Regions from separate parts of the Mesorhizobium sp. WSM4807 genome, predicted to be linked through region 2. Evidence: predicted binding sites of a transcription regulator. Region 2 holds the regulator's gene; the other holds the start of a gene.

Region 1 (5,587 bases), on a different contig from region 2:
CATCGTCTCGGCGCTGAAGACGGTCTACGATCCGGAAATCCCGGCCGACATCTACGAGCTTGGTCTGATCTACAAGATCGACATCGAGGACGACCGCTCGGTCAAGATCGACATGACGCTGACCGCGCCCGGCTGTCCGGTCGCCGGCGAAATGCCCGGCTGGGTGGAAAATGCCGTCGGCGCCGTCGAAGGCGTGTCCGGCGTCGAGGTCAACATGACCTTCGATCCGCCCTGGTCGCCCGACCGCATGTCGGAAGAGGCGCAGGTCGCGGTTGGCTGGTATTGAGGAATCAATTGACCTCTTTGCCATAAGTTTGGGCGTAGGCCTCGATCGTTCTCCAAAAGCTTTCGGGACTTGCCGGATTTCCGGCGACTATCATGCCCCTTCCGACTGGGATCCAAAGTGTATTGTTATAAAGAAATAATCTTCTGCCGCGCCTAGTCAGCTTGAGCATGTCGCCGGCGCGGGGCTTTAGCTGCAAAAGGACGGCCAGGGGTTGTTGCCCCGTTCCAGTTCTTAGTTCAACGGCATTTACCGCCGACCAGGGTACCGTCTCGGTTGTGATATTTGAGTCTTCGATGCCATCAGGAGATATCACTCCGGACCGGCGCTTAAAATAGGTACGGTATGTAGAAAGCCCCATAACAAACAACAGGATCGCGATGGTAAATATGAACAATACTTGACCGAATAGGCTTGATTTTTGAGACGAGAATAAAAATATAAAAGAAACGAAAATCGCAATCGCTAAAAGCCTCAGAAAGCTACCTTTCATTTTGTCGAGATCATCGGAGAAAATCAAAATATCTCGGGTATCGATCGCATTATATATTTGGTAAGGCTCTTTTTTGTTCATGGAATAAATCTTTCAGGGGAATATCACCAGGGTGAACACTACTGCCAATATCCAAGGCAAGCAAGGTCATGGTATTGAGCCGTGAGGCATTTGCAGATGAGGGCAAAAGTCTGTCTTCCTCTCAAGCGCGGTGCCGGGGAGGTGCCTCGCGAATTCGGGGTTGCACCGGCCGACAATCTTCACCATTTTAGAGAAGACTCATTCCGCAGGCCTTGAACCTGCGTGAACGCGGAGAAAAAGAATGGGACGCTTCGCCGTCATCACGATGACCGAAAAGGCCGCCGACCGGGTGCGCGAGATTGTCGCGACCCGTGAGAATGCGCACGGCATTCGCCTTGGTATCAAGAAGGGCGGCTGCGCCGGCATGGAATATACGGTCGATCTGGTGACCGAGCCCAACACCAAGGACGATCATATCGAGCGCGACGGCGCTCATGTCTATGTGGCACCTGAGGCAGCGCTTTTCCTGTTCGGCACCGAGATGGATTTCGAGCAGACGACGCTGCGCACCGGCTTCACTTTCCGCAACCCGAACCAGAGCTCGGCCTGCGGCTGCGGCGAATCGGTCGAACTCAAGCCGGCCGACCTAAAGGCCCTGGCCGAGGCGCGCGCATCGGCCTGATCTTCCCTTCTCCCCGTTTACGGGGAGAAGGTGGCCCGAAGGGCCGGATGAGGGGCAGAGCCGGCCTGTGTGATGTTTGCGCTGCCCCTCATCTGCCTGCCGGCATCTTCTCCCCGTAAACGGGGCGAAGAAATGCTAATCCACCCACATTCCCGTCCGCCTGTGCCAGTCTGCGATTGATTCCTCGGGATAGACATCGAAAACCTTGTCGCCCTTGCCAATCTCGGGCTCCACCCAGTTTGCCTTGTATTTCAGCATGAGATGGACCTTTTCAGGTGGTTTCGGCAGGTCTGTGTCGATCGCCGAGGCGAAGGGATGGACCAGTTCCGGCCAGGTCGGATCGTAGAGCCACAGTGCCGATCCGCATTTCCTGCAGAAATTCCGCTCGCCTGACGAGATCTCGCACTGCGGATGCTCGTCGTCCTCGATCTCGGCCCGGTAGACGCCGAGATTGCGCTTGCCCTTGATTTTGAGCGTCTCGTAATCGGCGCCGAGATTGATGGCAAAGCCACCGCCGCCCTGCTGCTTGCGGCAGATCGAGCAGTAGCAGAGCATGAACGGCACCGGCGTGTGGCTCTCCACCTCGAATCGGACAGCATTGCACCGGCAGGACCCTTTGAGCAGAAGCGGCATGAAAAACTCCGACGAAATTGGTTTTCAACTTGTCAGGATGGTGCCGGTTGCGGCGATGACAAGGGGAAATCCGGGTGACATGATCGCGGCATGGACAATGAACGCATTGCCGAACTTTTCGAAGGCCTCGGCCCGGTCAGCATTCGCAAGATGTTCGGTGGCAAGGGCATCTATTTTGACGGCGTTATCGTCGCCATCGTGGTGCGTGGCGAATTGATGCTGAAGGCCGACGCGGAAAGCGCGCCCGAATTCGAGGCGGCCGGCTGTCGGCAATGGACCTATACGGGGTCGCGGCACGGCAAGCTGGTGTCGATGCCGTATTGGAGCGTTCCCGACAGCGCGTTCGACGATCCGGATGAGATGGCGGTCTGGGCACGCCGGGCCTATGAAGCGGGGCTGCGTGCCGGCAAATAGGCTGCCTCTCCACTGGTCATCAGCTCATGCCAATTTTCTGCGGCTCGGGCACAAGGGCCAGCGCGTCGGCAAAGTCTGCCGCCGTAAAGACCGGCACAAGCTCGGCACTTTCGATCGCGAGCATTGCTGCGGCAACGCCGTCGCGCAGCGCCGCGCGCAGCGTCAGGCCGCGCAGCAGGGCGGCGACCGTTGCGCCCGCCAGCGCATCGGCGGCGCCGTCCGCGACTTTTTTCGGCGGCAGGATCGAGAAGGCGCCGGCTTCGTCGAAACCCAGCACCGGACCGTCATCCGCCGTCACCACGCCGCCTTTGAGGCCCGCCCGTCTCAGGCCGTCGGCGATATCTTGCTCCGCAGCGTCGATACCGACATCGGCGAGTGCGATGGCCTCACGCCGGTTCATGAAGACCATCGCCAGGCTGCCCAGCACCGGCGCGAGCCGCACCGCCTTGTCTGGTGAGACGGCGAGGGCGAAGACCGGCTTGCCGGCGGCAAGCGCCACCAGCCGCTCCAGCGCCGTCGACGGCAAGTTGGCGTCGCACAGGACCGCATCGGCGGTGCTGATCGCCTCGCGCACCTTGGCACGGCGGATCTGCTTGGGAAGCGCCAGGTCGTAGAGCGCCATGTCGGCAAGGCCGACGATCAGTGCGCCGTCGCCGTCAATCAGCACCGTGCTGCTCGGCGTCGTGCGATCGAGGAACACCACGGACAGATCGGCAATGCCGGCCGCAGTGATGGCGCGCGAGACCGTATCGGCCAGAACATCACCGCCGCGCACCGAAAGCAGCGAACCGGAGACGCCGCGGCGCACGGCGCTGCGCAGCGCATTGAAGACGGCACCGCCGACAGCCTCGCGCATCGTGCCGGGATTTGACGCCGCCGGCACGAAGGCGCCCGAAACCTGGCCGCGCCGTTCGATATAGGCGCCGCCCACGGCCAGGATTGTCGGCGACTTCATCATGCCGGCGAGATGACCTTTGCTGTTGCCGGGTGAGACTAGGTTGTCAGGCGGAACCCGGCAACCGGAGGCGCGATTCGGAAGATGCCCAGCAGAATCCTGCGGGTGAAGCGGGATACATCCTGGGGTGAAAACACGAAACAAAAAAAGAACAAATCCGGATATTGTTTGTTTTTCAATCGCTTGCCTCCCCTTGCAAGACGAGAACAAAAAAGGTACAAATTGATAAGGATTACGGATTGTCCGGCCTTCATTGACGACCAAGGGGTGATGTATCATGGCTCAGAATTCTTTGCGGCTTGTAGAGGACAAAGCAGTGGATAAATCAAAGGCTCTGGACGCGGCGCTGTCGCAAATCGAGCGTGCCTTCGGCAAGGGCTCGATCATGCGGCTCGGCGCAAACGAGCAGGTCGTCGAGATCGAAACGGTGCCGACCGGTTCGCTTGGCCTCGACATCGCGCTTGGTGTCGGCGGCCTGCCGCGCGGCCGCATCGTCGAGATCTACGGGCCGGAAAGCTCGGGCAAGACGACGCTGGCGCTGCACACGGTGGCGGAGGCCCAGAAGAAGGGCGGCATCTGCGCCTTCGTCGATGCTGAGCATGCGCTCGACCCGGTCTATGCCCGCAAGCTCGGCGTCGATCTCGAAAACCTGCTGATTTCGCAGCCCGACACTGGCGAGCAGGCGCTGGAGATCTGCGACACGCTGGTGCGTTCCGGCGCCATCGACGTGCTGGTGGTCGATTCGGTCGCGGCGCTGACGCCGCGCGCCGAAATCGAGGGCGAAATGGGCGATTCGCTGCCGGGCCTGCAGGCCCGCCTGATGAGCCAGGCGCTGCGCAAGCTGACCGCCTCGATCTCGCGCTCCAACACCATGGTCATCTTCATCAACCAGATCCGCATGAAGATCGGTGTCATGTTCGGTTCGCCCGAGACCACGACCGGCGGCAACGCGCTGAAATTCTACGCTTCGGTGCGCCTCGACATTCGCCGCATCGGCTCGGTCAAGGACCGCGACGAGGTCGTCGGCAACCAGACCCGCGTCAAGGTGGTCAAGAACAAGCTGGCACCGCCCTTCAAGGTGGTCGAATTCGACATCATGTATGGCGAGGGCGTGTCCAAGACCGGCGAGTTGGTCGACCTCGGCGTCAAGGCCGGCGTGGTCGAGAAGTCGGGCGCCTGGTTCTCCTACAATTCGCAGCGTCTCGGCCAGGGCCGCGAGAATGCAAAACTGTTCCTGCGCGACAATCCCGACACGGCGCGCGAAATCGAGCTGGCACTGAGGCAGAATGCCGGGCTGATCGCCGAGAAATTCCTCGAGAATGGTGGTTCCGAAGGCGGAGACGACGGTTTCGAGGACGAAGCGGGCGCGATGTAGGATGCAGGCTGTGCCAACCAGAATATCCGTTTGAGTTCACGTATCCCGAATTGAGTTGGTGTATCGATGTGTTCATACCGCCGGCCTTGGGCCGGCGGTTTGCGTTTTTGGCGGTGGCTCTGGCCATTCCGAACAGCCGGCCAAGGCTACGATTTGGAGCAATTCCGTGTTTCTGGACAGGGTGCGGTGCGACCGCTAAAAGGCCATGTCTGTTTTCCGCCGGCAATCGGTGGTTCTCTCGAAAAGGCAGTATTCATGAGTGGCGTCAACGAGATCAGGTCGGCATTTCTCGACTATTTCCGCAAAGAGGGTCACGAGGTCGTGGCGTCGAGCCCGCTGGTGCCGCGCAACGACCCAACGCTGATGTTCACCAACGCCGGCATGGTGCAGTTCAAGAACGTCTTCACCGGGTTTGAAACCCGCCCCTATTCGCGCGCCACGACCTCGCAGAAATGCGTGCGCGCCGGCGGCAAGCACAACGACCTCGACAATGTCGGCTACACTGCCCGTCACCACACCTTCTTCGAGATGCTCGGCAATTTCTCTTTCGGCGATTATTTCAAGGAGCGCGCCATCGAGCTCGCCTGGAACCTGATTACCCGTGAGTTCGGCATCGCCAAGGATAGGCTTCTGGTGACTGTCTACCATACCGACGACGCGGCCGCGGGCTTCTGGAAGAAGATCGCCGGCCTGCCGGAGGACAGGATTATCCGCATCGCCACCAGCGACAA
Region 2 (5,587 bases):
CCGGCCTGCACATGGCGCTTGTCGCCGGCACCATCATGGGATTGCTGCGCGGCGCCTTTGCGCTGGTTCCCGATTTTTCGTCGCGCCGGCCGGTCAAAAAATATGCGGCTGCTGCCGCACTCGTTTCCATCGCTGCCTATCTGATTTTTTCCGGTATCGTGGTCGCGGCTGAACGCAGCTTTATCATGCTGGCGGTAATGCTTGTCGCCGTGCTGTTCGACCGGGCGGCACTCACCATGCGCAATCTGGCGATTTCGGCCATCGCCGTCATCGTCGTGTCGCCGCACGAGGTGGTCGGCCCAAGCTTCCAGATGTCCTTCGCCGCGACCGCTGCTCTCGTGGGCGCCTATGCCGGCTGGTCCGACTATCGTGCCGACAAGGCCACCGCGCCGCCACAGCGACGGTCAACGATCGCTTTCGTCACGCGAAAACTTGCCGCTGGGACAGGTACCATCGCAATGACCTCCATCATTGCCGGCAGCGCCACCGCACTCTTCGCCATCTGGCACTTCCAGCGCGTCTCGCCGCTCAGCCTGTTCGCCAATCTGGCCGTCATGCCGATCGTCACGGTCGTCATGTTCCTGGCCGTCGTTAGCGCCTTGGCAATGCCGTTCGGCCTCGACGGCCCTTTCCTATACATGATGGGCAAGGGGCTGACGGCCATGATTGCAATATCGGGATGGATCTCCGAGCGGTCGCCGGTCGATGCCGTCGGGCTGATCTCGTTGCAGTCGGTTCTGCTGGTGACGGCCGCCCTGGTCATCGCCACGATGGCAACGACATGGTTGCGGCTTGCGGCACTTCCCTTTGCGCTCGCCGGCCTGCTGACGATTTCCGAGACGCGCACTCCCGACGTGCTGATTTCGGAAGATGCGCATCTGGTGGCGCTGCCGATCGGCGGCGGCGAACTTGCCGTCAACCGGGTGCGCTCGAACGAATTCATCACCGACAACTGGAAACATGCGCTGGTTTCAGCGACCATTGTCGAGCCGGAGACATTCGAAAAAGGAGACGTGCGGTTCGACATCGTCGACCCGGCCGACCTGCCGCCGGGAGCGCCCTTCTACTGCACTGCCGGCCTGTGCCTCGCCCGGCACCAGTCCGGCGCGATCATCGCGCTCGCCGACGACCGCAAAACCGCACGGCCAGCCTGTGCCTTTGCGGATTTGATCGTCATCGATGATGCCACAGCCTATTATAATCCCTGCCGCAATCCGCTGGTTCTCGTCGTCACCAAACGGCAGCTCGCTCGCATGGGCAGTGCCGCCGTCTTTTTCGATCCGCTATCTGCGACGACGCGCGCAGAAATCCGTTTTGCCGTCAGACAGCCCTATAGGCCTTGGCATGAGCAGCGGAGATTTTCGCGCGAGGCGAGGGGCCTGCCGCCATACCGCAGGGCCGAGAAACCCAAAAAGCCTGCCGTTCAGTAACGCCGGATCAGTCCGACGAGCTTGCCTTGCACCTTGACCCGGTCCGGCCCGAAGATGCGCGTCTCGTAGGCCGGATTGGCGGCTTCCAGTGCGATCGAGGCACCTTTGCGGCGGAACCGCTTCAGCGTCGCTTCCTCGTCGTCGACCAAGGCGACGATGATCTCGCCAGGCTGGGCGGTGTCGGCGTTGCGGATGATGACCGTGTCGCCGTCGAAAATGCCGGCCTCGATCATCGAATCACCCTTGACCTCCAGCGCGTAGTGCGTGCCGCCGGTGATCATGTCCGGTGGTACCGAGATCGAATGCGTTTGGTGCTGGATGGCATCGATCGGCACACCGGCAGCGATGCGGCCCATCACCGGTATGGAGATGGTGGCAACGACGTCGTCGTCATTGCCGGCCGCGGGCATGCGCGAAGGCGCCGGCTTGATCTGTCGTCCGAGGCTGCCCTGCCCAAGGCTGCCCTGAATGACGCTTGGCGAGAATTTGCGCGCCGCATTGAGGCCGGGCGCGATCGAATCGGGCAGGCGCAGCACCTCCAGCGCGCGGGCGCGGTTGGGCAGGCGGCGAATGAAACCGCGCTCCTCCAGTGCAGTGATCAGCCGATGGATCCCCGACTTCGAGGCGAGGTCGAGCGCTTCCTTCATCTCGTCGAACGAGGGCGGAATGCCGCTTTCCTTCAGCCGCTCGTGGATGAACATCAGCAGTTCATGTTGTTTGCGTGTCAGCATCGCGACCCCCAACAGAATCAGAAAAACAAACCCAGAACAAACACTATCTGTTCCAGTTGTGTTCCGCAACCGTTTAAAATTTAATGAATGTGTTGACGTTTTGTTCAGCGTAGCATCAGCACGCTGCACGCGGCGCCCGTCGCGGCTGGGGGAGCGAACGGCTCGCGCACGATCAGCCCGTTGGCGTCGGCCAGCATTTTGAGCATCGAGGAATCCTGGATGCCGAACGGGGTCGCCAGCAGCGTGCCGGCTTCTTCGCTCACCACGGCGCGTACATAGTCCTGCCTGAGATCGTTGGCCGGCATGGCGGCGCCGAGCCGCGCCTGACGCATGTCCTGCCGGAAGGCGCGGCCGCCGAGCCGCGCAAGCAGCGGCGTCAGAAAGAGCTGCGTGCAGACCAGGCTCGCCACCGGATTGCCAGGCAGGCCGATGCAGCGGATGTCACCCAGCCGCCCGAACATCAGCGGCTTGCCGGGCCGCATGGCGATTTTCCAGAAATCGAGCGTCATGCCTTCACCGGTCAGCACGTCATGGACCAGGTCATGGTCGCCGACCGAGGCGCCGCCCAGCGTGACGATGACGTCGGCGCCTGCGTCGACCGCTTGTTTCACCAGCGTGGCGATCGCCTCCTTGCGGTCGGGGGCGATGCCGAGATCGAGCGCGCTGGCGCCGACCGAGCGGGCCGCGGCGGCGACGCCATAGGCATTGGACGAGATGATCTGGTCGGGGCCAAGGTCGCTGCCCGGCGGCAGCAATTCGTCGCCGGTGGCGATGATGGCGACCAACGGCCGTTTCACCACGCTGACCTGCGGGTGGTTGGCCGACGCCGCCAGCGACAATGCCGCCGGATCAAGCGGGCGGCCTTTCTCCAGCAGGACGTCGCCCTTCGAGAAATCGAGCCCGAGGCGGCGGATGTTGCGGCCTTCAACCGTCGACGCGGTCACTTCGATGCTGCCGCCGCCGAGGTCGCGGACATTCTCCTGGATGACGATGGTGTCCGCGCCTGCAGGAAGCGGCGCGCCGGTGAAGATGCGCACGGCCTGCGCCGGGCCGACTGTTCCGGCAAAGCCGCGTCCGGCCGGCGCCATGCCGATCACCGAAAGTCTTGCGGGCACGGACGCGACATCCTCGGCCCGCACGGCATAGCCGTCCATGGCGGACGCGTTGAACGGCGGCTGGGTGCGGAGCGCCAGGAGCGGCGCCGCCAGCACGCGGTCGGCGGCGTCCATCAGGGCGACGCTTTCAGCCTGCAAGGGCGCAGCATCCTCAAGCAGGCGCTCGAGCGCCTCGGCGACCGGAAGCAGTGCCATTATTAGCCTGCCCCCTTGGCATCCGCCTTGTAGTCGCCGGATTTGCCGCCGGTCTTTTCCGCCAGCCTGATGCCCGAGATCACCATGGCGCGGTCGACCGCCTTGGCCATGTCATAGATGGTCAGGCAGGCGACCGAGACGGCGGTCAGCGCTTCCATCTCGACGCCGGTCTTACCGGTGACGCGGGCCAGCGCCGTGACCTTCAGGCCTGGCAGCGTCGCGTCCGGTTCGATGTCAATGGATACCTTGGTCAACAGCAGCGGATGGCAGAGCGGGATCAGCTCATGCGTCCTCTTGGCCGCCATGATGCCGGCGATGCGCGCCGTGCCCAGCACGTCGCCCTTCTTGGCATCGCCGTCGAGAATCATCTTCAGCGTTTCGGGCCGCATCGAGACAAGACCTTCGGCGATTGCCGTGCGCGTCGTCTCCGCCTTGTCGCCGACATCGACCATATTGGCTTCGCCTTTCGCGCCAAGATGGGTGAGGGCGGCCGTCATCGTCAGGTCACCTTAGCGCGACGTGCGTCCGTCTGGACGCGCAAAGCACGCTCTAACACTTTGAATCTATGCATCGTGCTCTCCGAAAATCGATTCCGATTTTCGGGCCGATGCAATGGCGGGCGCATTGCCCGTCAAAAGCAGGCGCGTCGCAGTGGCCACGTCCTGTTGCCGCATCAGGCTCTCGCCGACGAGGAACGTACCGATGTCGCTCCCTTGCAGCCTGCGGCAGTCTTCGTGCGAGAAAATACCGCTCTCGCTGACCAGCAGGCGGTCTGCCGGCATCATCGTCGCGAGCCGCTCCGAGGTCTCGATGCTGGTTTCGAACGTCCGGAGATTGCGGTTGTTGATGCCGATCAGCCGCGATGACAGTTTCAGCGCGCGTTCCGTCTCAGCCTCGTCATGCACTTCGACCAGCACGTCCATGCCGAGTTCGAACGCCGTCGTTTCGAGTTCGCTGGCCACGGCGTCATCGACGCTCGCCATGATGATCAGGATGGCGTCAGCGCCCCACGCACGGGCTTCGAACACCTGATAAGGCTCGAACAGAAAATCCTTGCGCAAAGCGGGCAATGTCACGGCGTTGCGCGCATCGGTGAGGAATTCAGGCGCACCCTGGAAGGACGGCGCGTCGGTCAGCACCGAAAGGCAGGCGGCGCCACCTTTCGCATAGGCCCTGGCCAGTGCCGGCGGATCGAAATCGGCACGGATCAGGCCCTTGGACGGGCTCGCCTTCTTGATCTCGGCGATCAGCGCGAAGCTGCCGGATTTGCGCCTGGCTTCAAGAGCCGAGAGAAAGCCGCGCGCTGCATCGGTGTCCTTCGCCCGCGCCTTGATCTCGGCAAGCGGCACGCGCGCCTTCGCCGCGGCGATCTCGTCGCGCTTGTAGGCTTCGATCTTGCGCAGGATATCAGACACGGCTCTATCCGTTCGAAATCTCGACCAGCCGATCGAGCACTTTCAGCGCCCGGCCGCTGTCGATGGCTTGCGCCGCCGTCGCCATGCCGTCGACAAGCGTCGTCGCCTTGCCCGCCACCACCAGCCCGGCGCCGGCGTTCATCAGCACCGTATCACGAAAGGCGCCGGCAGCGCCGCCCAGCATCTCGCGCAGCGCCTGGGCGTTGTAGGCGGCATCGCCGCCGCGCAACTCGTCCTTGGTGTGCCGCTTCAGCCCAACCGCTTCCGGTGTCAGCGTAAAGGTGCGGATCTCGCCGCCGACCAGTTCGGCCACTTGGGTTTCACCGGTGGTGGTGATCTCGTCATAACCGTCGCCATGGGCGACCCAGGCGTGGTCGGCGCCCAGTGCCCTCAGCGTCTCGGCCACCGGCATGATCCATTCCGGCAAGAAGACGCCAACCATCTGCCTGACGACACCAGCCGGATTGGAGAGCGGGCCAAGCAGGTTGAAGATGGTGCGGGTGCCGAGCTCGACGCGGATCGGGCCGACATGCTTCATCGCCGGATGATGCGCCGGCGCGAACATGAAGCCGACGCCTGCATCGTGGATGCAGTGGCCGATCGTTTCCGGCGGGATATCGATCTTGACGCCGAGCGCGGTCAGCACGTCGGCGGCGCCGGTCTGCGAGGACAGTCCGCGATTGCCGTGCTTGGCCACCGGC

What was found. Region 2 encodes LexA, which represses DNA repair genes until DNA is damaged. Its sites were predicted from a motif close to TGTTCNNNNTGTGTTCNG; they were not measured.
Region 1: the regulator LexA is predicted to act here: its motif matches at 3,618-3,635, upstream of recA (recombinase RecA).

The regions. Positions count from the first base shown of each region.
Region 1 covers NZ_JBVVQY010000004.1:162,801-168,387, reverse strand. Annotated here, with positions in the region: gene AC0L3N_RS06940 (SUF system Fe-S cluster assembly protein) at 1-286, shown strand, start outside; gene AC0L3N_RS06935 (hypothetical protein) at 291-857, opposite strand; gene sufA (Fe-S cluster assembly scaffold SufA) at 1,099-1,479, shown strand; gene AC0L3N_RS06925 (GFA family protein) at 1,615-2,112, opposite strand; gene AC0L3N_RS06920 (TfoX/Sxy family protein) at 2,203-2,526, shown strand; gene AC0L3N_RS06915 (carbohydrate kinase family protein) at 2,546-3,484, opposite strand; gene recA (recombinase RecA) at 3,759-4,856, shown strand; gene alaS (alanine--tRNA ligase) at 5,112-5,587, shown strand, end outside.
Region 2 covers NZ_JBVVQY010000024.1:18,215-23,801, forward strand. Annotated here, with positions in the region: gene AC0L3N_RS25355 (ComEC/Rec2 family competence protein) at 1-1,430, shown strand, start outside; gene lexA (transcriptional repressor LexA) at 1,424-2,161, opposite strand; gene AC0L3N_RS25365 (molybdopterin molybdotransferase MoeA) at 2,266-3,471, opposite strand; gene moaC (cyclic pyranopterin monophosphate synthase MoaC) at 3,474-3,968, opposite strand; gene trpC (indole-3-glycerol phosphate synthase TrpC) at 4,035-4,886, opposite strand; gene trpD (anthranilate phosphoribosyltransferase) at 4,891-5,587, opposite strand, start outside.